DNA from 4 places in the Allobosea sp. UC22_33 genome. Region 1 is predicted to be linked to each of the others. Evidence: predicted binding sites of a transcription regulator. Region 1 holds the regulator's gene; each other region holds the start of a gene.
The links. The regulator LexA, encoded in region 1, represses DNA repair genes until DNA is damaged. The targets are predictions, from matches to a motif close to TGTTCNNNNTGTGTTCNG.
Positions count from the first base shown of each region.

Region 1 (5,664 bases):
CTCCAGCCCAGCCGCACCAGGTAGTTCCGCAGGGCCGCAGGCAGGTAGCCCATCGAGCGATAGGCATCGATGCCGAGCGCGCCATGGCGCTTCGACAGCTTGGCGCCGTCCGACCCATGGATCAGCGGGATATGCGACATGCTCGGCACGTCCCAGCCGAGCGCGTCGTAGATCTGCGTCTGGCGGGCGGCATTGGTCAGGTGGTCGTCGCCGCGGATGATATGGGTGACGCCCATGTCGTGGTCGTCGACCACGACGGCGAGCATATAGGTCGGCGTGCCGTCCGAGCGCAGCAGCACGAGGTCGTCGAGATTTCTCGTTCTGCCAGACAACGCGGCCCTGGACCTCGTCATTGACCACGGTCTCGCCGGTCTGCGGCGCCTTGAGGCGGATCACCGGCTTGGCGCCGGCAGGCGCGGTCGCCGGGTCGCGGTCGCGCCAGCGCCCGTCATAGCGCAGCGGCTTGCCCTCGGCGCGCGCCTTCTCGCGCATTTCCTCGAGCTCGGCCTGGGTCGCGTAGCAGTGATAGGCCTTGCCGGCCGCGAGCATCTGCTCGGCCACCTCGCGATGCCGCGCGACGCGCTGGAACTGGTAGACGGTCTGGCCGTCCCAATCGAGGCCGAGCCATTCCAGCCCGTCGAGGATCGCCGCGATCGCCGCATCGGTCGAGCGTTCCCGGTCGGTATCCTCGATCCGCAGCAGCATCTTGCCGCCTTGCCGGCGGGCATAGAGCCAGTTGAACAGCGCGGTCCGGGCTCCGCCGATATGCAGGAATCCGGTGGGCGAGGGCGCAAAGCGCGTGACGACGGCGTTGCTCATGGGAGGAAACTCCGACCGGGCGGCACGGGGCCGTCCGGGGCAAGACAGGGAAAGGTGCCAAGTTCTGACATGACACAAGTCGTGACATGACAACCGGCGCGCGCCCTGTAACATGGCTTGGCCGGAAAGGTTAAGCGGTCAAATCGCAGCGCCGGCAGGGGGAGCAGGGGGCGATGCAGCCGGCACCGCCGGGGCAAGAGCTGGGACGAGGCCGGCGCGGCGCCCGCGCCGATGCCTTGCCGGCTCGCTTCGGTGTTCTGGTGCCGCTGGCCGGAAGCCTTCAGCCCCATCTTCGGCAGCTTTGGCTGCATCTCCAGCGGGGCTTCGCGCTGGAGGTGGAGCGGCGCCGCCCCTTCCTCTGGCTGCCGATCGCGATGGGCGTCGGCATCTTGCTTTATTTCACGGCCGATCGTGAGCCGGCATTGTGGGCGCCGCTGCTCGGCCTTGCCCTGAGCGGCACGGCGGCCTTCGTCATGCGGATGCGCCCGGTCGCATCGATGGCCTGCCTCGCTGCGGCCGCCGCCTTCGCGGGCTTCGCTGCCGGGGTCTGGCGCACGGCCGATATCGGCGCCCCCATGCTGGAGCGGCCTCGTATCGGCAAGGTGACGGGCTTCGTCGAGAGCGTCGAAGCCCGCGACAAGGGCGCGCGGCTCGTGCTGCTGGTGACCGATCTCGCCAATGTTCCGGCCGGCGAAAGGCCGAAGCGGGTCCGGGTCAATATCCGGCAGGGCTCGGTGGCGCCGGGCGATCATATCGTCGCGACCGCGCGCCTGCTGCCGCCGCCCGGACCAGCGCGGGCGGGCGGTTACGATTTCGGCCGCGACGCCTTCTTCCGCGGGATCGGCGCGGTCGGCAGCATCTCCGGCAAGATCGCGCTTGCGCCGGCGCCCTTTCCGATGCCGACGCGCCTCGCGATCGACGTGATGATCGATCGCGCCCGCAATGCCTTGACCAAACGCATCGCTGAGGTCGGCGGCGGGCAGGGCGGTGCGGTCGCCGCCGCGCTCGTCACCGGCAAGCGCGGCCTGATCACCGAAGCCACGAACAACGACCTGCGCGCCGCCGGCATCTACCACATCGTCTCGATCTCCGGCCTGCACATGGTGCTCGCCGCCGGCACGATCTTCTGGCTTGTCCGCGCACTTTTGGCCCTCTCGCAGACGGTCGCGCTGCATTGGCCGGTCAAGAAGATCGCGGCGGTGGCCGCCATGATCGGCGCGACAGGCTATTGCATCTTCTCGGGCAGCGATGTCGCGACGGAGCGCTCGCTGATCATGACGCTGGTCATGCTCGGCGCGATCCTGGTCGATCGCGCCGCGCTCAGCATGCGCAATCTCGCGCTCGCCGCCATCATCGTGCTGCTGCGCGAGCCGGAGGCGCTGCTCGGGCCGAGTTTCCAGATGTCCTTCGGCGCAGTCGCTGCCTTGATCGCCTTCGCCGAGCGCTGGGAGAGGCGAGACCGCAGCGAGCCGCCGTCGGCATTGCCCTGGCCGCTCGGGCCGATCTGGACGGCGGCGCTCGGCATCCTCGTCACCACGATGCTGGCGACGGCCGCGACCGCGCCATTCGGCGCCTACCACTTCCAGATCTTCAATCCGTTCGGCCTGCTCGGCAACGCCATGGCGCTGCCCTTCGTCTCGCTCTTCGTGATGCCGGCGGCGGTGTTCGGCGTGCTCGCCTACCCGTTCGGGCTGGACTGGCCCGCCTGGGCCTTGATGGGGCTGGCCTCCGACGTCGTACTGAAGGTCGCGCACTGGGTTGCGACCATCGACCACTCCACCGTGACGGTCGCGGCCTTCGGCTCAGGCGTGCTGGGCTGCTTCGCGGTGACCTTGCTCTGGCTGACGCTCTGGACCACGGCCTGGCGCTGGCTGGCCGTCTTGCCCTTGATCGGCGGCGTGGCCATTGCCGGCAAGCCGGAGCGACCGGAAATCCTGATCGAGCGCGACGGCTCGGGGCTGGCGGTACGCGGCCCGGACGGGCGCCTCGTTGTGGCGGGCAAGCCCAGCCGTTTCGTCCTGCAGCAATGGCTCGCCGCCGATGGCGACAGCCGCTCGCCCGATGATCCGACATTGCGCACCGGCATCGCCTGCGACCGGCTGGCTTGCGTCGCGCAGACCGCCGACAAGCGCACGGTCTCCTATACGCGAGAGCGCCTGGCCATCATCGAGGATTGCCAGCGGGCCGATCTCGTCGTTACCGCCATCCCCTGGAGCGGGGCCTGCAAGGCCCGGCTCGTCGAGCGCATGGCGCTCACGCGCGACGGCGCAACCTCGCTCTACCGCACGGCATCGGGCTGGAGCAGCCATGTCTCCGAGCCGAACGCGGCCGACCGCCCGTGGACCCGCCGGCGCGAACGCCGTCCGGCCGAGCCAACGACGCGCCCCGCCAATCAGCCTGCCATCGCGCCGCCGGCACCGGCCGTCGATACCGAAGCCGAGGCCGATACCGAGCGCCTTCAGTAACGCCGCATCAGGTTGACGAGGCGCCCCTGGATCTTGACCCGGTCCGGGCCGAGCACGCGGGTCTCGTAGGCCGGGTTCGCGGCCTCGAGCGCGATCGAGGAGCCGCGCTTGCGCAGGCGCTTCAAGGTCGCTTCCTCGTCGTCGATCAGCGCCACGACGATATCGCCGGTATTGGCGGTGTCCTGTTTGCGGATGACGACGGTGTCGCCGTCGAGAATGCCGGCCTCGACCATCGAATCGCCGCGCACTTCCAGTGCGTAATGCTCGCCGGAGCCGAGCATGTCCGGCGGCAGCGAGACGGTATGACTGCGGCTCTGGATCGCCGCGATCGGCGTGCCCGCCGCGATCCGGCCCATGACCGGAATGGCGATGGAATGCCGGTTGTCATCCTCGACAGGGCGCGGCTTGGCGACGCTCGGCTGTGAGCCGAGGCCGCCCTGGACGATGGCCGGGCTGAAACGGGGGCGAGCCTGCGGCGCGCCGAGCCCGTCCGGCATCTTGATGACCTCGAGCGCGCGTGCCCGGTTCGGCAGGCGGCGGATGAAGCCGCGCTCTTCCAGCGCCATGATCAGGCGGTGAATGCCGGATTTCGAGCGCAGGTCGAGCGCGTCCTTCATCTCGTCGAAAGAGGGCGGCACGCCACTTTCGCGCAAGCGTTCCTGAATGAAGCGCAGGAGTTCATGTTGCTTGCGTGTCAGCATGGTCGCCGCCAGCCCCTCAATGCGCAGATTCGAAACAAAGCACGAACACCATACGCGTTCTGCTTGTGTTCCGCAAGCCGCTACCGCAAGGGCAGGATCCGGCAGGGGGCGCCCTTCCTGGCCGGAGCGGCATGGGCCGGGCGGATCGTCAGGGCCTGCGCCCGGGCCAATGTGCCGAGCATCGAGGAATCCTGGCGATCGAAGGGTGTCGCCACCCAGCCTTCCGGCGTCAGCGCCAGCTCCGAACGCAGATAGTCCTCGCGCTCGTCATTGCCGGGCATGTCGCGGCCGAGAATGGCGGGGACGCTGCGGTCGCGATCGGCCTCAGTGATGCCGAGCAGCGCCTCGATCAAGGGCAGCACGAAGAGATGGCCGCAGACGATCGAGGACACCGGATTACCGGGTAAGCCTACCACGACCATGCGGCCGAGCCGCCCGGTCATCATCGGCTTGCCCGGCCGCATCGCGATCTTCCAGAAGCCGAGCGCCATGCCGGCCCGCGTCAGGGCTTCCTGCACGAGGTCATGCGCGCCGACCGAGGCGCCGCCCAGCGTGATCAGCACATCGGCATCGGCGGCGCGGGCTTGTTCGATTTTCGCAGCAAGGTCGGCATGGTCGTCGCGAGCGATGCCGAGATCGAGCACGGTGCCGCCGGCTTTCTCGACCAGAGCGGCGAGCGAGAACGAATTCGAGGCGACGATCTGGTCGCGGCCGACGGGCTCGCCCGGCGCCACCAGCTCGTCGCCGGTGGCGAGGATCGCGACGCGCGGCTTGCGCCGGACGGGCAGGTTCGGATGCCCCATCGCGGCGGCAAGCCCGAGCGCTGCGCTGTCGAGCACGCGCCCGGCTTGCAGCAGCACGTCGCCTTCGTGGAAATCGAGCCCGGCGGCACGCAGGAACTTGCCCTTGGCCGGCGGCACACGCACGCGGATCACAGGGCTGCCGACACCGTCCGCATCTTCCTGCATCAGGATCGTGTCGGCGCCCTCCGGCATCGGCGCGCCCGTGAAGATGCGCACCGCCTGTCCCGGCCCGACCGTGCCTTCATAGGCCCGGCCGGCGGCGGATTCGCCGATGACTGTCAGCGAGACGCCTTCCGCCATCTCGTCGCCACGCACGGCATAGCCGTCCATGGCCGAGTTCGCGAAGGGCGGATGCGTGCGCAGCGCCTTGACCTCATTGGCCAGCACCCGCCAGGCGCATTGCGCCAGCGGCTGGGTTTCCGCCCCGGTCGGCCCCGGAATGCTGTCGAGCAGCGCCTTGCGCGCGACGGGGACCGGGGTGAGCGCCATCAGACCTGCTTAGCCTCGTAATCGCCGGACTGGCCGCCGGACTTGTGCAGCAGGCGGATGTTCTCGATCCGCATCGCCCGGTCGACGGCCTTGACCATGTCATAGACCGTCAGACAGGCGACCGAGACGGCGGTCAGCGCTTCCATCTCGACCCCGGTCTGGCCTTTCATCTTGACCTCGGCGCGCACGCGCACGCCCGGCAAGGCCTCGTCGATCTCCAGGTCGACGGCGATCTTGCTCAGCAGCAGCGGGTGGCAGAGCGGGATCAGTTCATGCGTGCGCTTCGCCGCCATGATGCCGGCGAGGCGCGCGGTGCCGAGCACGTCGCCCTTCTTGGCATTGCCCTCGCGCACGATCGCGATCGTCTCCGGCGCCATCACCACTTGG
Region 1 is NZ_CP170556.1:2,000,680-2,006,343, forward strand. It holds partial or broken gene ACFJGT_RS09500 (glutamate--tRNA ligase) at 1-353, opposite strand, end outside; partial or broken gene ACFJGT_RS09505 (glutamate--tRNA ligase) at 376-933, opposite strand; gene ACFJGT_RS09510 (ComEC/Rec2 family competence protein) at 993-3,284, shown strand; gene lexA (transcriptional repressor LexA) at 3,278-3,985, opposite strand; gene glp (gephyrin-like molybdotransferase Glp) at 4,066-5,277, opposite strand; gene moaC (cyclic pyranopterin monophosphate synthase MoaC) at 5,277-5,664, opposite strand, start outside.

Region 2 (5,664 bases), 290 kb from region 1:
CTCGTAGCGCAGGCCGCCGCGCAGCACGATGCGCTCGCCGATCGGGATCTGGAGCTGGCCGAAGCCGGCGGCCGTCGTCTGCTTCAATGGCGTGAAGACGTCCTGCCCGCTGGTCAGGGTCTGCCAGGTCTTCTCCTGGATCAGGTCGCCGCCCCAGGTCAGCTTGGCGCCGGGCAGAATGCGATCGAGCGGGGTGTCGATCGTGACGTTCACACCGCCGCGCTGCGAATAGAGCGTCGTCTGGTTGTCCCGGCTCGTCGGCGAGAGCGGGTTGAACGAGTAGTAGACCTGCGAATTGTAGGGATAGGAGAAGGTCGAGTAATTGAAGCGCTTCTTGATGTCGTTGTAGTAGCCGAGCACGCTGAGCTTGCCGAGCGCGAAATCGGCGTCGCTATAGCGCAGCGACACCGACTTGGTGTCCTCCAGCACGCTCTGGCCGGTATAGAGCTGCGTCCGGTCCGGCCGCGCGAAGGGGGCGGCGTAGTTGGTCAGATATTTCGGGTCCTGGTCGAAGCCGATCCAGGAGGCGTTGAACTCGATGCGCTTGCCGCCCGCGAAATCATAACCGAGCTTGGCGAGCAGGTTGCCGGCCTTGTAGCGATCGCCGCCACCCTGGCCGAGCAGGCCGTCCGACGGCAATTCGCGCCCGGCGCCGTCATAGGTGCGGCCGGCGCCGCGGATCTGGCCCGAGAACAGGTAGTCGATGCCATCCGGGACCTTGCCGGAGACCGTGACCGAAGTTTCCGGCGCGAGCGAACGGCCTAAATTCTGGGTGAAGCCGCGGATCGCGGTGTTGACCGTGACGCGCGGCTTGCCCTCGGCTGCCTTCCGCGTGATGAAATTGACCGTGCCGCCGGTCGCGCCCGCGCCGTACAAGCTGGAGGCGCCGGCGACGACCTCGATCCGCCCCACCGTGTTGAGATCGATCAGCGAAAGGATGCGCGAGACGTCGCGCAGCGGCGTGTTCATCGGCACGCCGTCGATCATCACCAGCAGGTCGCGGCCGCGATAGTTCTCCGAGGCGCTGGAGACCGTCTGCGTCGACATCGAATAGCCCGGCACCAGCTTGCCGAGCGCGGCAGCGGCGTTGGGGCTGAACTTCATCTGCTGCTCGATCTCCGTCCGGTCGATGACCTGCACGGATTGCGGCGTCTCGGCCGTGCTGCGTTCGGCGCGGGCGGCGGTCACCGTGATCGTGTCGAGATCGATCGTTGTCGGCGCATTCGCGGCGCGGCCCGATCCGGCAGGGCGCGCTGCGGACTCCCGCGAAACCTGCGCGACCGCCACCGAGGAGGCGAGGAGGGCCACGAGGCTGGTGGCGAGGCTGATCGATCTGGTCATGGTTCTACCTGGCGGCGCTGGCTGCGGTCCTGCCCATGTGTTGGGCAGGAATGCGAAGCCGTTCTGATGGCGGATTACTTGTGTCGTCTCAGAATTCGTTCTTTAGAATTATAGTAAAGTAGCTTGATTTCATTGCAGATTCGGTCTTGGGTGAGGTCCGTGATCGATTTCAGTTGTTGCTGTAATGATGTTTCTGCGGTCTAAGCTTGGACTTCCGCGAACGCGCTATAGGACTGAGACGAATCCGGTGTCGAAAACGGGAGATGTGGCTGTCGCGACACGCCCGGGGCGTGAGGCGGCGCCTGAATCGCAGAATTTCGTGCCGTTCTGGCTGGTCTCCGCCGGTGTAGGCCGCGACGAGGCGAGCACGCTGTCGCGACGCATCCTCGGCCGCACCGTCGCTCGCGAAGCTGCGGCGCCCGATCTGCCCCTGCCTTTCGATGCCCGCTGCATCCTGACCACGCGCCCCGATATCGGCCTGCGCTCCTGCTTCGCCCCGGCGGCGCACTGGGTCTGGCGGCCGGAGCGAGCCGGGGAGGGAGCCCGCTACATCCTCGTCCGCCCGGCCGAGGGGCGCGTCGTGATCCGGCAGGGCGACAGGCGCATCGCGCTCCGGGCTCGCGAGGCGGCGGCGCTCGCTCTCGACCAGCCGACCGAGTTCGTCCTGGCCCAGCCCGGCCGCATCGATGTGATCGAACTCGATCGGGCCTTGTTGCCTTCGCTCGGGGACGATTCCGCGCTGATGCAGGTCATCCCGCGCTCCAATCCGGGCTTGCAGGCGCTGGCGCATTACGGCGCGCTCCTGTTGCGCGGCCTGCTGCCCTTGAACTCCGCCGATCTCCAGGCCCTCGCCAAGGGCCATGTCCACGATCTCATCGGCGCGGCCCTCTCGGATCGCGGATCCGCGGTGCCGGCCGCGATGGCCGACCGGCGGGCCGGCCGCCTCGCCGCCATCAAGGCCGATATCGAGGCCCGGCTGGAGCGGCGCGAGCTCGGCGTCGAGATGATCGCGTCCCTGCACGGCGTCAGCGCGCGCGTCGTCCAGAAGCTGTTCGAGGCCGAGGGCCGGACCTTTTCCGACTATGTGCTGGAGCGCCGCCTCGACCGTGCCTGGCACCGGCTGGTCACGGCCGAAGGCGCGACGCTCACCATCAGCGCCGTCGCCTATGAGGTCGGCTTCGGCGATCTCTCCTATTTCAACCGCTGTTTCCGCAAGCGCTTCGGCCGCCCGCCCTCGCAGGTGAAGGCGCAGGCCGTCAGCGGAGAGGCCTGAGAGCCCGGCGGACACTCAGCCCTCATCGTGAGACTGCCCGGGAATGATGCTGGTCATTTCAGGCGTTTGAGTTTTGACCTGAAAGGCGCGGGTCATCCCGGACGGAGCGAAGCGGAGATCCGGGATCCATTCCGGAGCGCTTCCGACCAAGATTCAGGCATGGATCCCGGGTCTCCCTTCGGTCGCCCGGGATGACCAGCGCATTTCTGCGATCAAATACTCTTTGAAATCATGATGCTAACTCGCGGCCAAACTCTGATGAGCACTCAGGGGATTTCCAAACGGCCTCCGCTCCGCGTCATCCGCTGACAGGGGCATGGGGACGGCCGGAAGACTCGACTCGCCTTCCGGCGGGGAGCGTTCTATAAAAGAACAAAGAGAGAACAATTATCGTGCTCCCATGCCGGAAACCGCCCCGACCCTGTCCGATCTGCGCCGCAGCCTTGCCGAGGCCGCTTTACGGAGCGGCCCGGCCGCGGCCGGCCGGATCGACCTGGGCGTCCCCGCTCTGGACGAGGTCCTGAACGGTGGGCTCGCGCGGGCCGCGCTGCACGAGGTCTACGCCGCCGAGGTCGCGGATCTCGCCGCTGCGACCGGGTTTGCGCTCGGCCTCGCGCTGCGGGCGGGGCGGATCGACCGGAAGGGGGGCGGAGGCCCAATCTTCTGGGCGCGGCAGGATTTCGTCGATGCCGAGGCCGGGCGGCTCCATGCACCGGGGTTGAACGAGCTCGGCCTCGATCCGGCGCGCCTGCTCCTGGTGCGGGCGCGAGACGGCGAGGGTGTGCTGCGGGCCGGGGCCGAGGCGGCGCGCTGTGCCGCGCTCAGCGCCGTGCTGATCGAACCCTGGGGCGAGCCGCGCCCTTTCGACCTGACGGCGAGCCGCCGCCTGGCTCTGGCGGCGGAAGCCTCGGGCGTGCCGGTTCTGCTGCTGCGCGTCGCAGCGGCCGAGGCTCCAAGCGCGGCGCGCACGCGCTGGCAGGTGAGGGCGCTCGCCTCGCGGGCGCTGGAGGCGAATGCGCCGGGGGCGCCGGCCTTCGCCCTGAGATTGCTGCGCCAGCGCGGCGGCGCGGCCGAGCGTGAGTGGCGTGTGGAGTGGGACCGTGACCGACATTGCTTTGCGGAACGCAGCCTTTTCGATCGATCTGCCCGGACAGACCATGCCGCGCCGCTATCTCGCCCTCTGGTTCCCCTTTCTGGCGACGGACAGATTGCGGCGGACGGGCGCGATTCCGGCCTCCGGCGCACTGGCTGAGAAGCCGCATGTGCTGACCGAGATGCAGGGCAATGCCCTGCGCCTCGTCGATTGCGATAAGCGCGCCGTCGCTCTCGGCCTGACACGAAATATGACGCTGGCCGATGCCCGCGCCCGCATCCCCGATCTCGTCGCGCTGGAGACTCAAGCCCAGGCCGATCGCGAATTCCTCGAAGCGCTCGCCGGCTTCTGCGACCGCTTCACCCCGCTGGTCGCTCTCGACGCGCCTGATGGCCTGATGCTCGACATCACCGGCTGTGCCCATCTCTTCGGCGGCGAGACCGGGCTCGGCAACCTGGCCGCGCGCGCCATGCAGCGGGGCGGCCTTCAGCTCAAGGCCGCCATCGCCGGCACGCCCGACGCCGCCCGCGCCTGCGCCCGCCATGGCCGCGGCGGCATCGTCCCGCCCGGGCAGGAGGAGGCGCTGCTACGTTCGCTGCCGACCGCAGCGTTGGATACGGACGCCGATACCGTGATCGCGCTCTCCCGCGCCGGCTTGAAGACGCTCGACCATCTCGCGGAGCGCCCCTCGGAAACGCTCTCCGCCCGCTTCGGCGAGGCGCTGGCGGTCAAGCTCCGGCGCATCCTCGGCCATGAGGACCGTCGCATCACGCCCTTGCGCCCGCCGCCCGATTGCGTGGTCGAGCGTCATTTCGCCGAGCCTTTCGCCGATACCGCGAGCCTCGAGGCTGTCGTCGTCAGGCTGATCGGGGAGGCGGCGCGGGTGCTGGAAGCGCGCGGCGAGGGCGGGCGCGTCTTCGAACTCGGCTTCTTCCGCAGCGACGGCACTGTCCGCCGCCTCGCCATGGAGACCGGCCGCCCGTCGCGCGACGCAAAGGCGCTGCTGCGGCTCTATCGCGAGCGCATCGAGACGTTGTCTGACCCGCTCGACCCCGGTTTCGGTTTCGATGCGATCAAGCTCGCCGTGCCGCTTTGCGAGCCGCTCGACACGCCCCAGCACAGCCTCGACGGCCGCGCCATCGAGGAGGAAGCGGTCGCCGATCTGGTCGACCGGCTCGTCACCCGCTTCGGCCGCGACCGGGTGCTGCGCTTCGCGGCGCAGGACACGCATCACCCCGTCAGAGCCGCGAAAGCGCTTTCGGCTGCCGCACCATTACCTGAGGCGGCATGGTCTGCGCCGGAGCCGCAGGAGCCGCCGGCCCGCCCGCTCCAGCTTTTCGAGCCGCCCCAGCCGGTCGAGGCGATCGCGGAGGTGCCGGACGGACCGCCGATCCGCTTCCGCTGGCGCCGTCTGACCCATGACGTCGCCCGCGCCGAAGGCCCCGAGCGCATCGCTCCCGAATGGTGGCGCGACGGCTCGGACGAGCCGATGCGCGACTATTACCGCGTCGAGGATGCGCAAGGTCGCCGCTTCTGGCTCTACCGCATCGGTTTCTACGAGGCCGACAGCGCCCCGCCGCGCTGGTTCCTGCACGGGCTCTTCGCATGAATCAGATTGCGAATGCCTTCGCCGAACCTGTTGCCGCCACGCATTTTTCCTTCCTGCGCGGCGCCTCGCCGGGGCCGCATATGGTGCTGACGGCGCTGCTGCTCGGCTATTCCGGCATCGGCATCGCCGACCGCAACACGGTGGCCGGCGTCGTGCGCGCCTGGGCGGCACTGAAGCAATTGCGCGAGGAGGGTCTGCCGGCGCCCGACAAGATCAGGGAGGGCGGCAGCCCCGGCGAATATTACTGGGTTGAGAACCCCGAATTCGCCGGGTTGCCTTTCACGCCTGAGGAGATGAAAGCGAAGGCGGAGCGCTTCAAGCTCGCGACCGGCACCCGTCTCGTCTTCG
Region 2 is NZ_CP170556.1:1,712,214-1,717,877, forward strand. It holds gene ACFJGT_RS08135 (TonB-dependent receptor) at 1-1,341, opposite strand, end outside; gene ACFJGT_RS08140 (helix-turn-helix domain-containing protein) at 1,589-2,614, shown strand; gene ACFJGT_RS08145 (ImuA family protein) at 3,015-3,866, shown strand; gene ACFJGT_RS08150 (Y-family DNA polymerase) at 3,772-5,316, shown strand; gene ACFJGT_RS08155 (error-prone DNA polymerase) at 5,313-5,664, shown strand, end outside.
Region 2: ACFJGT_RS08145 (ImuA family protein) is a predicted target of LexA. The motif match lies at 2,983-3,000, and genes of this name have one in related genera.

Region 3 (5,664 bases), 2.3 Mb from region 1:
CATGCGGCAGGGCGAGCGTCAGCACGGTGCCGAGCTTGATGCCCTGCGCGGGGTTCTCGGCGCGCCGCCCCTCGATGCGGACATGCCCATCCTCCACCAGGCGCACGGCGGCGGGGCGGTTTCGGGCGAAGCGCGCGAACCAGAGCCATTTGTCGAGACGCTGACGATCGTCCTGCAAACCGCCCGCACCTCCGTGCTCTCAGTTCTTGCTGCCTTCGAGCTGGGCCTTGAGGGCCGCCAGCTTGGCGAAGGGCGAATCAGGGTCCGGCTCGCGATTGGCCGGACGCGGACGCGACGCCTGCTGGAAGCGCTCGGCCCCGCCCCGTTCCTCGCGACGCGGGCCGCCGGGGCGGCCGTCGCGCTTGAAATCGGGACGCGGGCCGCGATTGCCCTCGGGACGATCCTGCCGCTGCGGCCGGTCGTCGCGACGCGGGCGCTCGTCCTGCCGCGGACGCGCATCCTGGCGCTCCTGGCGTTGCGCGGGAGCCCCCTCGCCGGCTGCGGCTGCAGGCCGGTTATCGGGCCGCCCGTCACGGCGCGGGCCGCCGGGGCGTCCCTCGCGCTGCGGCCGGTCGCCGCCACGGCGCTCGCCACCTTCGCGGCGCTCACCGCCCTCACGACGGCCACGCGGGTTGCCATGTTCGGGCCGGCGTCCGCCCTGATGGCGATGCGGCCGCCAGACCTCGATCAATTCAGGTTCGGCAGGGGTCGTCTCGGCAGCGGAAGCCTCCTCGGCAACGGCTTCAGCAGAAGCGGCCTCTTCGGCCGCAGCAGCCGGAAGCGCGACCATCGCATCGGCCGGAACCGGCTCGCGCGCCACGTCAAGTTCCGTCTCGGTCAGGATCGGCGCATCCGCCGTCTCGGCCGCCGGCGTTTCGACGACAGGCGTCTCGCCTTGCGTCAGCGCATCCTCGTTCAGCGCGACGGCGGGCTCGCTCGGGCCTTCCGCCTCGACTGTGGCCTCGACGGCATCGCTCTCGGCCGGAGCGGCTTCCGGCGGGGCGGCGATCTCCGCTTCACCAGCCACGACAGGCTTCGCCGGCTCGGTCGCGGCCGGAGGCGGCGCCAGCGGCACGGTGATCGCAGGCCCCGGACGCTTGATCGAGACATAGCCGAGCGAACGCAGGATCGAGGCGAAATCCTCGCCGGCGCAGCCGACGAGCGAGGTCATCGCGCCGGTCGCGACGAAGCCGTCCTGGTCGGCGGCGCCGGTCGGCGGCGTGCCCTGCGTGACGCCAGGGCGATAGGCGATCGCCGGGCGGATCAGGTCGGCGAGGCGTTCGAGAATGTCGACGCGCACGGCCCGCTCGCCGCAGACGCGGTAGCCGGCGGCCCGGTAGAGCCCCTTCGGCACGGCCTTGTCGACCGGGAAGGAGGTGCGGCCGGATGCCGCGAGATGGGCGATGTCGTCGAGCCCCGCCGTCTCCGGCCCGCCATGCTTCAGCGCCCAGAGCTGGGCGGCGAGTGCGCGCGGCGCCGGCTTCAGCAGCGCCGGCATGTAGATGTGGAAGGCGCCGAAGCGGATGCCGAGCTGGCGGAGCGCCGCGCGGCCTTCCTGGTCGAGGGCCTTCATCTCGTCGCCGACCTTGGAGCGCTCGAGCACACCGAGTGCCTCGGCCGCCTGATAGGCGATGCCGCGCGCGATGCCGGTGACGTTCTCGGCCGCTTCGAGGATCTGCACGGCGCCGAGCAGGCGGGTGATGTGATTCTTCACCCAGAGCGTGAGCCGGCCCTCGACCTGCTCGCGCGCGGGACCGGTGAGGTGCTCCTCGACCAGCAGGCGCAGCCGAGGCTCCAGCACCTTCTCGCCGGCCGTCAGGCGCGCGACCGGCTCGCCGGTCCAGCGCACCAGCCCGTCATGCGACAGCACGAAGGCATCGTCGCCCGCCAGCACGACGCGCGCCGCCCGGGCCTCGATCTCGGAGCCGAGCGCCTTCATCGCCGCCAGGTTCAGGGCCTTGACCTCGGAACCGCCGGCTTTCGGATCCGCCGTGAAGCGGAAGCCCTGCAGCATCCCCACATGCTGGCCCTCGACGAGCACGTCGCCCGTCGCAGTGACCTCAGCCTCCAACATCGCATTCTCCCGCAAGCGGCGCATCAACACGCTGGTGCGCCGATCGACAAATCTATGGGTCAGCCGCTCATGCAGAGCATCCGACAGCTTGTCCTCTACAAGACGCGCCATGCCCTGCCAATGCTCTGGATCAGGCAACCAGTCGGGACGGTTCGCGACATAGGTCCAAGTCCGGACCTGCGCGATCCGCGCCGAGAGGGTGTCGATCTCGCCATCGGTACGGTCGAGCGCGGCGAGTTGCGCCTGATACCAGTCGCTGTCGAGCCGGCCATGGCGCATCAATCGCAGATACAGCGTCGTCGCGAGATCCGCGTGCTGCATCGGCGATATCTTGCGATAATCCGGCAGCCCGCAGACCTCCCAGAGCCGCTCGACCGCCGCGCGTCCTTGCGCGAGCTTCGCGATATCCGGGTCCCGCGCCAGCACCTCAAGCGTCGTCATGTCCTCGGCGATCAGCGCCCGCGTCAGGCCCTGTTCCGAAGGTTGCATGTTCAGCGTGTCGAGCAAACCGCCGACCGAGCGCAGGTCGAGATCGGAATTGCGCCACTGCATCTGGCGGATCGGCTCGAAGCGGTGATTCTCGATCGCCTCGACCAGCTCCGCGTCGAAAGGCGGGCAGCGCCCGCTGGTGCCGAAGGTGCCGTCGCGCAGATGCCGCCCGGCCCGCCCGGCGATCTGGCCGAACTCGGCCGGGTTGAGCTTGCGGTAATGATGCCCGTCGAATTTCTTGTCGGCGGCGAAGGCGATGTGGTTGACGTCGAGATTGAGCCCCATGCCGATCGCGTCGGTCGCGACGAGATAATCGACATCGCCGGACTGGTAGATCTCGACCTGCGCATTGCGGGTCCGCGGGCTGAGCGCGCCCAGCACCACGGCCGCCCCGCCCTTCTGCCGGCGGATCAGCTCAGCGATCGCATAGACCTCCTCGACCGAGAAGGCAACGATGGCCGAGCGCGGCGCCAGCCTGGTGATCTTGCGGTCGCCGGCAAAGGTGAGCTGCGACAGGCGCGGGCGCGTCACGACATTCACGCCGGGCATGAGCTGCTCGATCAGCGGGCGCATCGTCGCCGCGCCGATCAGCATGGTCTCGGCCCGGCCGCGCCGGTTCAGCAGGCGATCGGTGAAGACATGGCCGCGGTCGAGATCGGAGGCGAGCTGGATCTCGTCGATCGCCACGAAATCGACCGCGAGATCGCGCGGCATCGCCTCGACCGTGCAGACCCAGAAGCGCGGCCGCTCCGGCTTGATCTTCTCCTCGCCGGTGACGAGAGCGACGGATTGCGCGCCGACCTTGTCGACCACGCGCTGATAGACCTCGCGCGCCAGCAGCCGCAGCGGAAGGCCGATCATCCCGGTGGGATGGGCGATCATGCGCTCGATGGCGAGATGGGTCTTGCCGGTATTGGTCGGGCCCAGCACGGCCGTGACGCTATTGGCGCGGGCGGCGGGCGGCAGCGAACGGAAAGGAAGCAAGGCGAAGGAGCCGATCTTCTCGCCCGCCCATGCGGGCGGGAGCGTGGACGGAGCTTATGCAGGTCTCAAACAGAAACCCGACAAGAACGAGTCTGGAACGAAGCAGGGGCGAATCGCTGACTCCGACAGAATCGGGTTTTGTTCCCTGTTCGGAGTCCATCCCATGGCGGCATGAGCCCTGTCGTCATCGCGCGCCCTCCCGAATGGCGTGGCAAGCGGCCCGAAGGCCGCCTGGCAAGAGTTCTATTTAAGCCTTTTCACCCCGGAAACGAGAGGCAAGGCGGATTTCGGGCCTACGCCCCTGCTTCAATGATGGGCGTGGTCGCACTGCCCGTGATCGGCGAGTGCCTCGATGATGGCGCAATCGCAGGCCGCGACACCGCCCGAGCAGGTCGTCGCGATCCGCTCCAATTCCTTCTCCAGCGAGCGCAGCTTCGCGATCTTGTCGCGGACCTCGTCGAGATGGGCGACCGAGATCGCATGCGCCTCGTCGCAGGCCATGCCGGGCGTGTCGGAGAGCTTCAGCAGCGTGCGGATGTTCTCGACCGCGAAGCCGAGATCGCGCGCATGCTTGATGAAGGCGAGCCGCTCGGCATGGCGCCGGCCATAGCGGCGCTGGTTGCCCTCGGAGCGTTCCGGCGACGGCAGCAGACCGACCTGCTCGTAATAGCGGATGGTCTCGACCTTGACCCCGGTGCGATCGGCGAGCGCGCCGATCGGCATCACGCGTTCGAGCCTGGCAGTCCCGGTCATGGCACCCTCCGAAAGCTATAGCTTCTGGAGCTTTAGATAATCCTACCCGACCCGTTTGCAAGCGCGATCAGGCGACGCCCATCGCCAAGAGGTCATGGACATGGACGAGCCCGGCCGGGCGATCTTCGGCATCGACCACGATCAGCGCCGTGATCCGGCTGCGATTGACCAGCTCCAGCGCCTCGACCGCGAGCGTATCAAGACCGACGCGGCGCGGATTCGCCGACATGATGTCGCGCGCCCTGAGCGAGGCACCGCCGCCCATCGCCGTCTTGCGGCGCAGGTCGCCATCGGTGACGACACCGGCGAGCCTGCCGTCCAGGTCCATCACCACGGCGCAGCCGAAGCCCTTGTCGGAAATCATCGCGATGACGTCCGGCAGCAGCGTGTCGAGGCCGATCAACGGCAGGTCGGCGCCGCGATGCATGATGCTCTCGACGGTCTTGAGCTGGGCGCCGAGCTTGCCGCCGGGGTGGTAGACGAAGAAATCCTGCCGCGAAAAGCCGCGCGCCTCCAGCAACGCCACCGCCAGCGCGTCGCCGAGCGCCATCTGCATCGTCGTCGAGGTGGTCGGCGCGAGCCCGTTCGGGCAGGCCTCCGTCGCCTTGGGCAGGACGAGCGCGATATCCGCCTCCTTGCCCAATGTGCTCTCGGCATTGGCCGTGATCGCAATCAAGCCGACGCGGAAGCGGCGGGTGTAGCCGACGAGCGCGGCAAGCTCGACCGCCTCGCCGGACCAGGACAGAGCGATCACCACATCCTCCGGCTGCACCATGCCGAGATCGCCATGGCTCGCCTCGGCCGGATGGACGAAATGCGCGGGCGTGCCGGTCGAGGCCAGCGTCGCCGTGAGCTTGCGCCCGACATGGCCGGACTTGCCCATGCCGGAGACGATCACGCGCCCGCTCGAAGCGCGGATCATCGCCACGGCCTCGGCGAAAGGCCCGCCCAGCCCATCCGCCAACGCGGCATGGAGCGCGTCGAGCCCGGCGCGCTCGGTGGCGATGGTGCGAAGGGCGGAATCGCGAATATCGGCTGTCATGGCCGGCGCTTTAACACAGCGGCCTTGGCCATTTCCACCGTCTGCCGACACATCCGGCCAACGTTGACGGCTCCTTAACCCTGTTCGTTCTAACTCCATTAACCATGCGCGCCACTCGCGCGCCTCGCCCTCTGGAGCTCTGCGACGCCCGTGTCCGGCCGCGCCACGACCCTGCTTCTGTCCGGCACGGCTTTGGCCGGGCTCGCGCTCGCCTGTACGACGGCGCAGGCGCAGCAGATGCCGCGCGGCAATCTCAGGACCGGCACCCCGGCCTATGTCGCGCAGCAGCCGGCAGCGCCTCAGCCCGCTCTCACGCCCGCCA
Region 3 is NZ_CP170556.1:4,309,259-4,314,922, forward strand. It holds gene ACFJGT_RS20890 (RNA-binding S4 domain-containing protein) at 1-178, opposite strand, end outside; gene ACFJGT_RS20895 (helicase-related protein) at 200-3,547, opposite strand; gene ACFJGT_RS20900 (helix-turn-helix domain-containing protein) at 3,854-4,273, opposite strand; gene ACFJGT_RS20905 (SIS domain-containing protein) at 4,368-5,342, opposite strand; gene ACFJGT_RS20910 (outer membrane beta-barrel protein) at 5,493-5,664, shown strand, end outside.
Region 3: ACFJGT_RS20895 (helicase-related protein) is a predicted target of LexA. The motif match lies at 3,630-3,647, and genes of this name have one in related genera.

Region 4 (5,664 bases), 450 kb from region 1:
GGATCCGCTGGTAGAAGATCTCCGGCGCTGAAAGGGGAGGGCGATCCCCCAACATGACGTCCAGGAATTCCAGCCTTTCGACATGCCGACCCAAGACCACCAGACACACAGTCAGTGGTGTCGCCAAGACGAGCCCGATGGGGCCCCATAACCATGTCCAGAATGTCGCCGCGACCACGATGGCGACAGGCGATAACCCGGTGGAGCGGCCATAGGCCAACGGTTCGATCACATGCCCGACAACCGGCTCGGCGATCACGAACAAGGTCGCCGTCAGTGCAAGCATCATCCATCCGGGATCAACCGATGCAGCGATCACCATCGGGAAAACTGCCGAGAGGATGGCGCCGAGATAGGGAATGAATCGAAGAATTGCCGCCAGAATTCCCCAGAGCAGAGCGCTGGGAACGCCGACCGCCCAGAGGCCGCAACCAATCACCACGCCAAACCCTGCGTTGACGATGAGCTGCGTGAGGAACAGCCGGCTGAGGCGCTTGGCGGCGTCGTCGAACGCGGCCGTGGTCTTCTGCAGGTCGTAGGTGCCAGTCAATCGGATGAACCGGTTTCGAAGATCTTCGCGCTTCAAAAGGATGAAGACCACGAAGATCAGCACGATGCCCGTCGTCGTCAGAGGGTGGATCAAAGGAGATAGAAAGGCCTGCAGTGTTTCGAGCGCACCGGGCTCCGGTTGATGGACTTCAACTGGAATTGGGCGTCCGTCTCGCGCAGGGCTCGGCCGCTCGTCGGGAGCAGACGGATTTGCCTTAGGACGGTTGAGCTCCTTCCCCAGGTCCTGCAGGACATCCGCGGCACGGCTCAAAACCCCACTCTCGGGCCCCGAACCTTTCAGGGCGGCGATCTTAGCGCGGATCGTGCTCTGATAGGTCGGTAGATCACTGGCCAGCTGCGTCGCCTGGCCGAGCATCGCCATGGTCAAGGCCGCCAATATTGCGAAGGCGATCAATACGACGGCAAACACCGCCAGCGCTCGCGGAACACGCAGCTTCTGCAGACCTTTGACAAGCGGCGCCAAGACGAAGCTGAACAGGATTGCGAGCGCCACCGGGACGAAAACCTCACGCCCGAAATATAGCGCAGCGATCACAAACGCGCCGATGGCAACGTTTGCGAGCCCGTCGGCTGATGACCTCACCGCTGGTCTCGCGTCGGTGGATGAAGGCTCGATCGCGGGCATCGCCTGATATCCTTCAAACTCAGCGCCGGCGTGGTGTTCTCGACGGAAGTTCGTTCGTCGCACGAGTTATTGCTTTGGCGGTTGGATCTAGCTCCCCGCCCAGGCGCAACGGGGTTTAGCGGTACGTGTTCCCTAATCCCGACCTCGAAAGGGTTGAGGCAGGAGAATGGAGAACGGGCGGTGGGGTACCGTTGTTATACGCGTCGACGCGCTGCGCTGAAGCTCTCAACATGTGCAGTCTCTGACTCCTCCCACCCGAAGACGCTTCGGCCGCCGTATTCCGCGGATCGACGGCGCTCCTCGGCGACATATTCGACAAATGTCGGACCGGTCGTACTCCGCTCCAGCCGACGGCTCTCACTGTCCAGCCGCGCAATGGCGGCGAGGCGGTCGTCCTGGCCGATCTTTGCCCGATCGACGGCCGACCGCAGGACAGCGATGGTCTGGTCGTAGACCTTGGTTGGCACTGCGAAGGGCTGTCGATCCTTGCCGCCTTTGGCGAGAGAGAAGCGCGCCGGATCACTGAAACGGCAGGGCGCGCCATGCAGTACTTCCGCGACCATCGCAAGAGACCGCACGGTGCGCGCGCCGATGCCGGGCACGAGCAGCAGCTCGGAAAAGTCTTCTGGCCCCCGATCGGCTGCTGCAGCCAATGCCCCGTGCAGTCGTCGCGTTATGACGTCCTTGGGCCTTACATCATGGTGCGCCGGCATCACGAGATGCGGGAGGGTTAGCTGCGGGGCGTTTTCATTCGCAATGGGGCGCGCCGGCTGTAGCGCCTCCAACTCCCTGACGATCCTGTCCGGTCCCTGATCGCGCAGCATCGCGACCTGCGCATCGCGGGCGCGCTCGGCGCGCGCATCGGTCAGATTGACGATGCTGCCGGTATTATGCCCCTCGATCGCGGCGTGGGGTGCTTCGACGAAACTGCCAAGCCCCTCGGAATGCCAATGATAGCGCCGTGCCAGGCCGCCGTCGCCGTTCATGCCCTGTTGCACAACCGTCCAACGGCCGTCATCGGTTACAAAGAAGCCGTGCAGATAGAGGTCGAAGCGGTCCTGCACCGCCGCGCTGTCGACCTTGGCGACGAGCCTGCTTGCCTGCGCCAAGGCTGTCCCGTCAAACCCCACCTTCGCGCCAATCTGTTCCAGCTCGGCCGGTGTCCGACGGGAATGATTGCCTCGCCCCCCGCACACATGCAGCCCTAACTCACCGGCCAGCGGCTTCAGACCTCGTTTCAACGCTCCGATGACGCTGGTCGTAATGCCTGAAGAATGCCAATCCATGCCCATGATCGTGCCGAACGACTGGAACCAGAAGGGATGCGCCAGTCGCCGCAGCAGCTCGTCGCGCCCGTATTGCTGGATGACGGCTTCGCAGATCACACCACCTAGCCGGACCATGCGCTCACCGAGCCAGAGCGGCACACGCCCGTAGTGCAGGGGAAGATCGGCACTGCCCGATCGCTTTGTCATTGTTCACCAGAACGAATTAGGAACAAGCGAATATATACGTCGGTTCCCGCTCCTTAACCATCTCGAGCGGACGGCGCCGGAACTTGGAACAGTTCCACTTCGTTCAGTGAGCGTCCGAAGGCGCGCAAACCGAAGTATTCACCTCTGACCCATCGAGGTGAGCCTTCAGCGCCACGCAACTGCTCGCATCAGATAACGAGGATCATGACCCATGGCCCGCTCCCCCCGCGATGTCCCAGCAAAAGCCAAAACCACCTCAGGAGAGGGCGGCGAGCTGCACCAGTCGACGTCGGCGCCGGAGGCTCGCATCACGACCAATCATGGGATTCCGGTCAGCGACAATCAGAATTCGCTGAAGGCTGGCGGTCGCGGTCCGACGCTGCTGGAAGATTTCGTACTCCGTGAGAAGATTCAGCATTTCGACCACGAGCGCATCCCGGAGCGCATCGTCCACGCTCGCGGTTCGGCCGCTCATGGCTTCTTCGAACTGACGGAGTCGCTCGGCGATTTCACCCGCGCGAAGGTGCTGACCGAGGTCGGAGTCAAGACCGAGGTCTTCACCCGCTTCTCGACGGTCGTCGGCGGAGCAGGCTCGGTCGATACGCCCCGCGACGTGCGCGGCTTCGCGGTGAAGTTCTACACGAAGGAAGGGAACTGGGACCTCGTCGGCAACAATATCCCGGTCTTCTTCATCCAGGACGCGATCAAGTTTCCCGACCTGATCCATGCCGTGAAGATGGAGGCCGATCGCGGCTACCCGCAGGCCGCCAGCGCCCATGATACCTTCTGGGACTTCATCGGGCTGATGCCGGAATCGACCCATATGATCATGTGGGCGATGTCGGACCGGACCATCCCACGTTCGCTTCGGATGATCGAGGGTTTCGGCGTCAACACCTTCCGCCTGCTGAACGACAAGGACGAGCCGACCTTCGTTAAGTTCCATTGGCGGCCGAAGCTCGGCACGCAATCGACCTGCTGGGACGAGGCGGTGAAAATCGCCGGCGCCGACCCGGACTACCATCGCCGCGATCTGCATGAGGCCATAGCCAAGGGTGACTTCCCCGAGTGGGACTTCGGCGTGCAGCTGTTGAGCCAGGATGAAGCCGACGCGCTGCCCTTCGACATCCTCGACGCTACCAAGGTGATCCCGGAGGAACTGGTGCCGATCCGCATGATCGGCCGCATGGTGCTGAACCGCAACCCGGACAATTTCTTCGCCGAGACCGAGCAAGCTGCCTTCCTGCCAACCAATATGCCGCCTGGCATCGATGTGTCGGAGGACCCGCTCCTGCAAGGCCGGCTGTTCTCCTATCAGGACACGCAGCTCTCCCGGCTCGGGACTGTGAACTTCCATCAGATCCCCATCAACCGGGCCAAGGGCTGCCCTTTCCAGAACCTGCAGCGCGACGGACAAATGCAGACGCAAGTCTTCACCGGACGCGCGAATTACGAGCCGAACAGCCTTGCCGAGGCTGGCGAGGACGGCGGCCCGCGCGAGGATCCTGTCGGCGGCTTCCGGACGGCGACGATCCCGGTTGAGGAGCATAAGGTTCGGCTGCGCGCGGAGAGTTTCGCTGACCACTACAGCCATGCCCGGCTGTTCTTCCGCTCGCAGAGTAAGATCGAGCAGGCCCACCTCGCGAGCGCACTCGTCTTTGAGCTGTCGAAGGTCACGCTGGAGCATGTCCGCAACCGCGTGATGTCTAACCTCGTCAATGTCGATGAAGCGCTGGCGCAGCGCGTTGCTGACGGACTCGCCATGTCCCTGCCGAAGGGTTCGAAGCCTGCAGCGATCCCGATGGACATGGAGCCATCGCCGGCACTTCGCATCGTCGGTAAGTACCCCGAGACCCTGAAGGGCCGGACCGTCGGGATACTTGTCTCTGATGGGGCGGACGGAGCCCGGATCACGGCCGTCAAGGCCGCCGTCGAAGGCGATGGCGGAGCCGTCAAGATCGTCGCGCCGAAGATTGGCGGCGTGAAACTCAAGGATGGGAAGACGCTCAAGGCCGACGGCCAACTCGCCGGCACCCCGTCTGTGCTCTTTGACGCGGTCGCCATCATTCTGTCCGAAGCTGGCTGCGCCGCATTGATGAAGGAAGGCGCGGCAATCGATTTCGCCAAGGACGCCTTCGGGCATCTCAAAGCGATCGGCTACAGTGCTGAAGCCAGGCCGCTGCTCGACAAGGCCGGAGTCGAGCAGGATGAAGGGATCGTGGCGTTGGACAAAAAGGTCGACGCCTTCCTGAAACCAGCGCGTACGCGCCAGTGGGCTCGAGAAGGCAAGGTTCGCATGCTGGCGTGATTTCTTGTTGCCGGCTGTGCGCAACTAGCTTGCGGCCAAAGCGGTGTGTCGTTCGATGGTCGCGATCAGCGAGGCGCGCCGCCCTTTCGCAAATGAACAGATCCGTCGCTCGATCGCGACGGGTCTACGCACGTGGGTAACGACCCGGCCGTTATTCTGCTTTGAGATTATCCGCGGACTGCTTGCCCGACCTTTTGTCGGCAACGAGTTCGTACGACACTTTCTGGCCGTCGTTCAGGCTACGGAGACCGGCGCGCTGACCGCACTGATGTGAACGAACACGTCGTTTCCGCCGCCATCAGGCGTAATGAAGCCATAACCCTTGGTCTCGTTGAACCATTTCACAGTGCCGCTAGCCATTTCCATCTCCAAAGTGAAGCGCCAGCATGTGCCAACGTCGGTTTCTCGGCAAGTTAGGGGCTGGCGCAGGAACTTCTGGATCGCGAGGCAGTCTCCCTAGGAGCACATAAAATTTGGAGGTGCTCGATGACCAACCGCCAGGATCCGGATATTCGCGAGGCCAACGCACGAGCCGACAGGCAGACGGAAGGCCCGGGCGGCGGGGTTGTCGCTCCGATGCACCCAGACAGGCATACGACCACTGACCCTGCCGTGGAAACGCCCGTCGAAGGTCGTCAGGGATTTCTGGGCCGCCCGGTGCTGGCGGTGCTCCTGGGCGGCCTTAT
Region 4 is NZ_CP170556.1:2,449,560-2,455,223, reverse strand. It holds gene ACFJGT_RS11640 (AI-2E family transporter) at 1-1,195, opposite strand, end outside; gene ACFJGT_RS11635 (DUF763 domain-containing protein) at 1,390-2,670, opposite strand; gene ACFJGT_RS11630 (catalase) at 2,882-4,978, shown strand; partial or broken gene ACFJGT_RS11625 (cold-shock protein) at 5,130-5,338, opposite strand; gene ACFJGT_RS11620 (hypothetical protein) at 5,465-5,664, shown strand, end outside.
Region 4: ACFJGT_RS11635 (DUF763 domain-containing protein) is a predicted target of LexA. The motif match lies at 2,678-2,695, and genes of this name have one in related genera.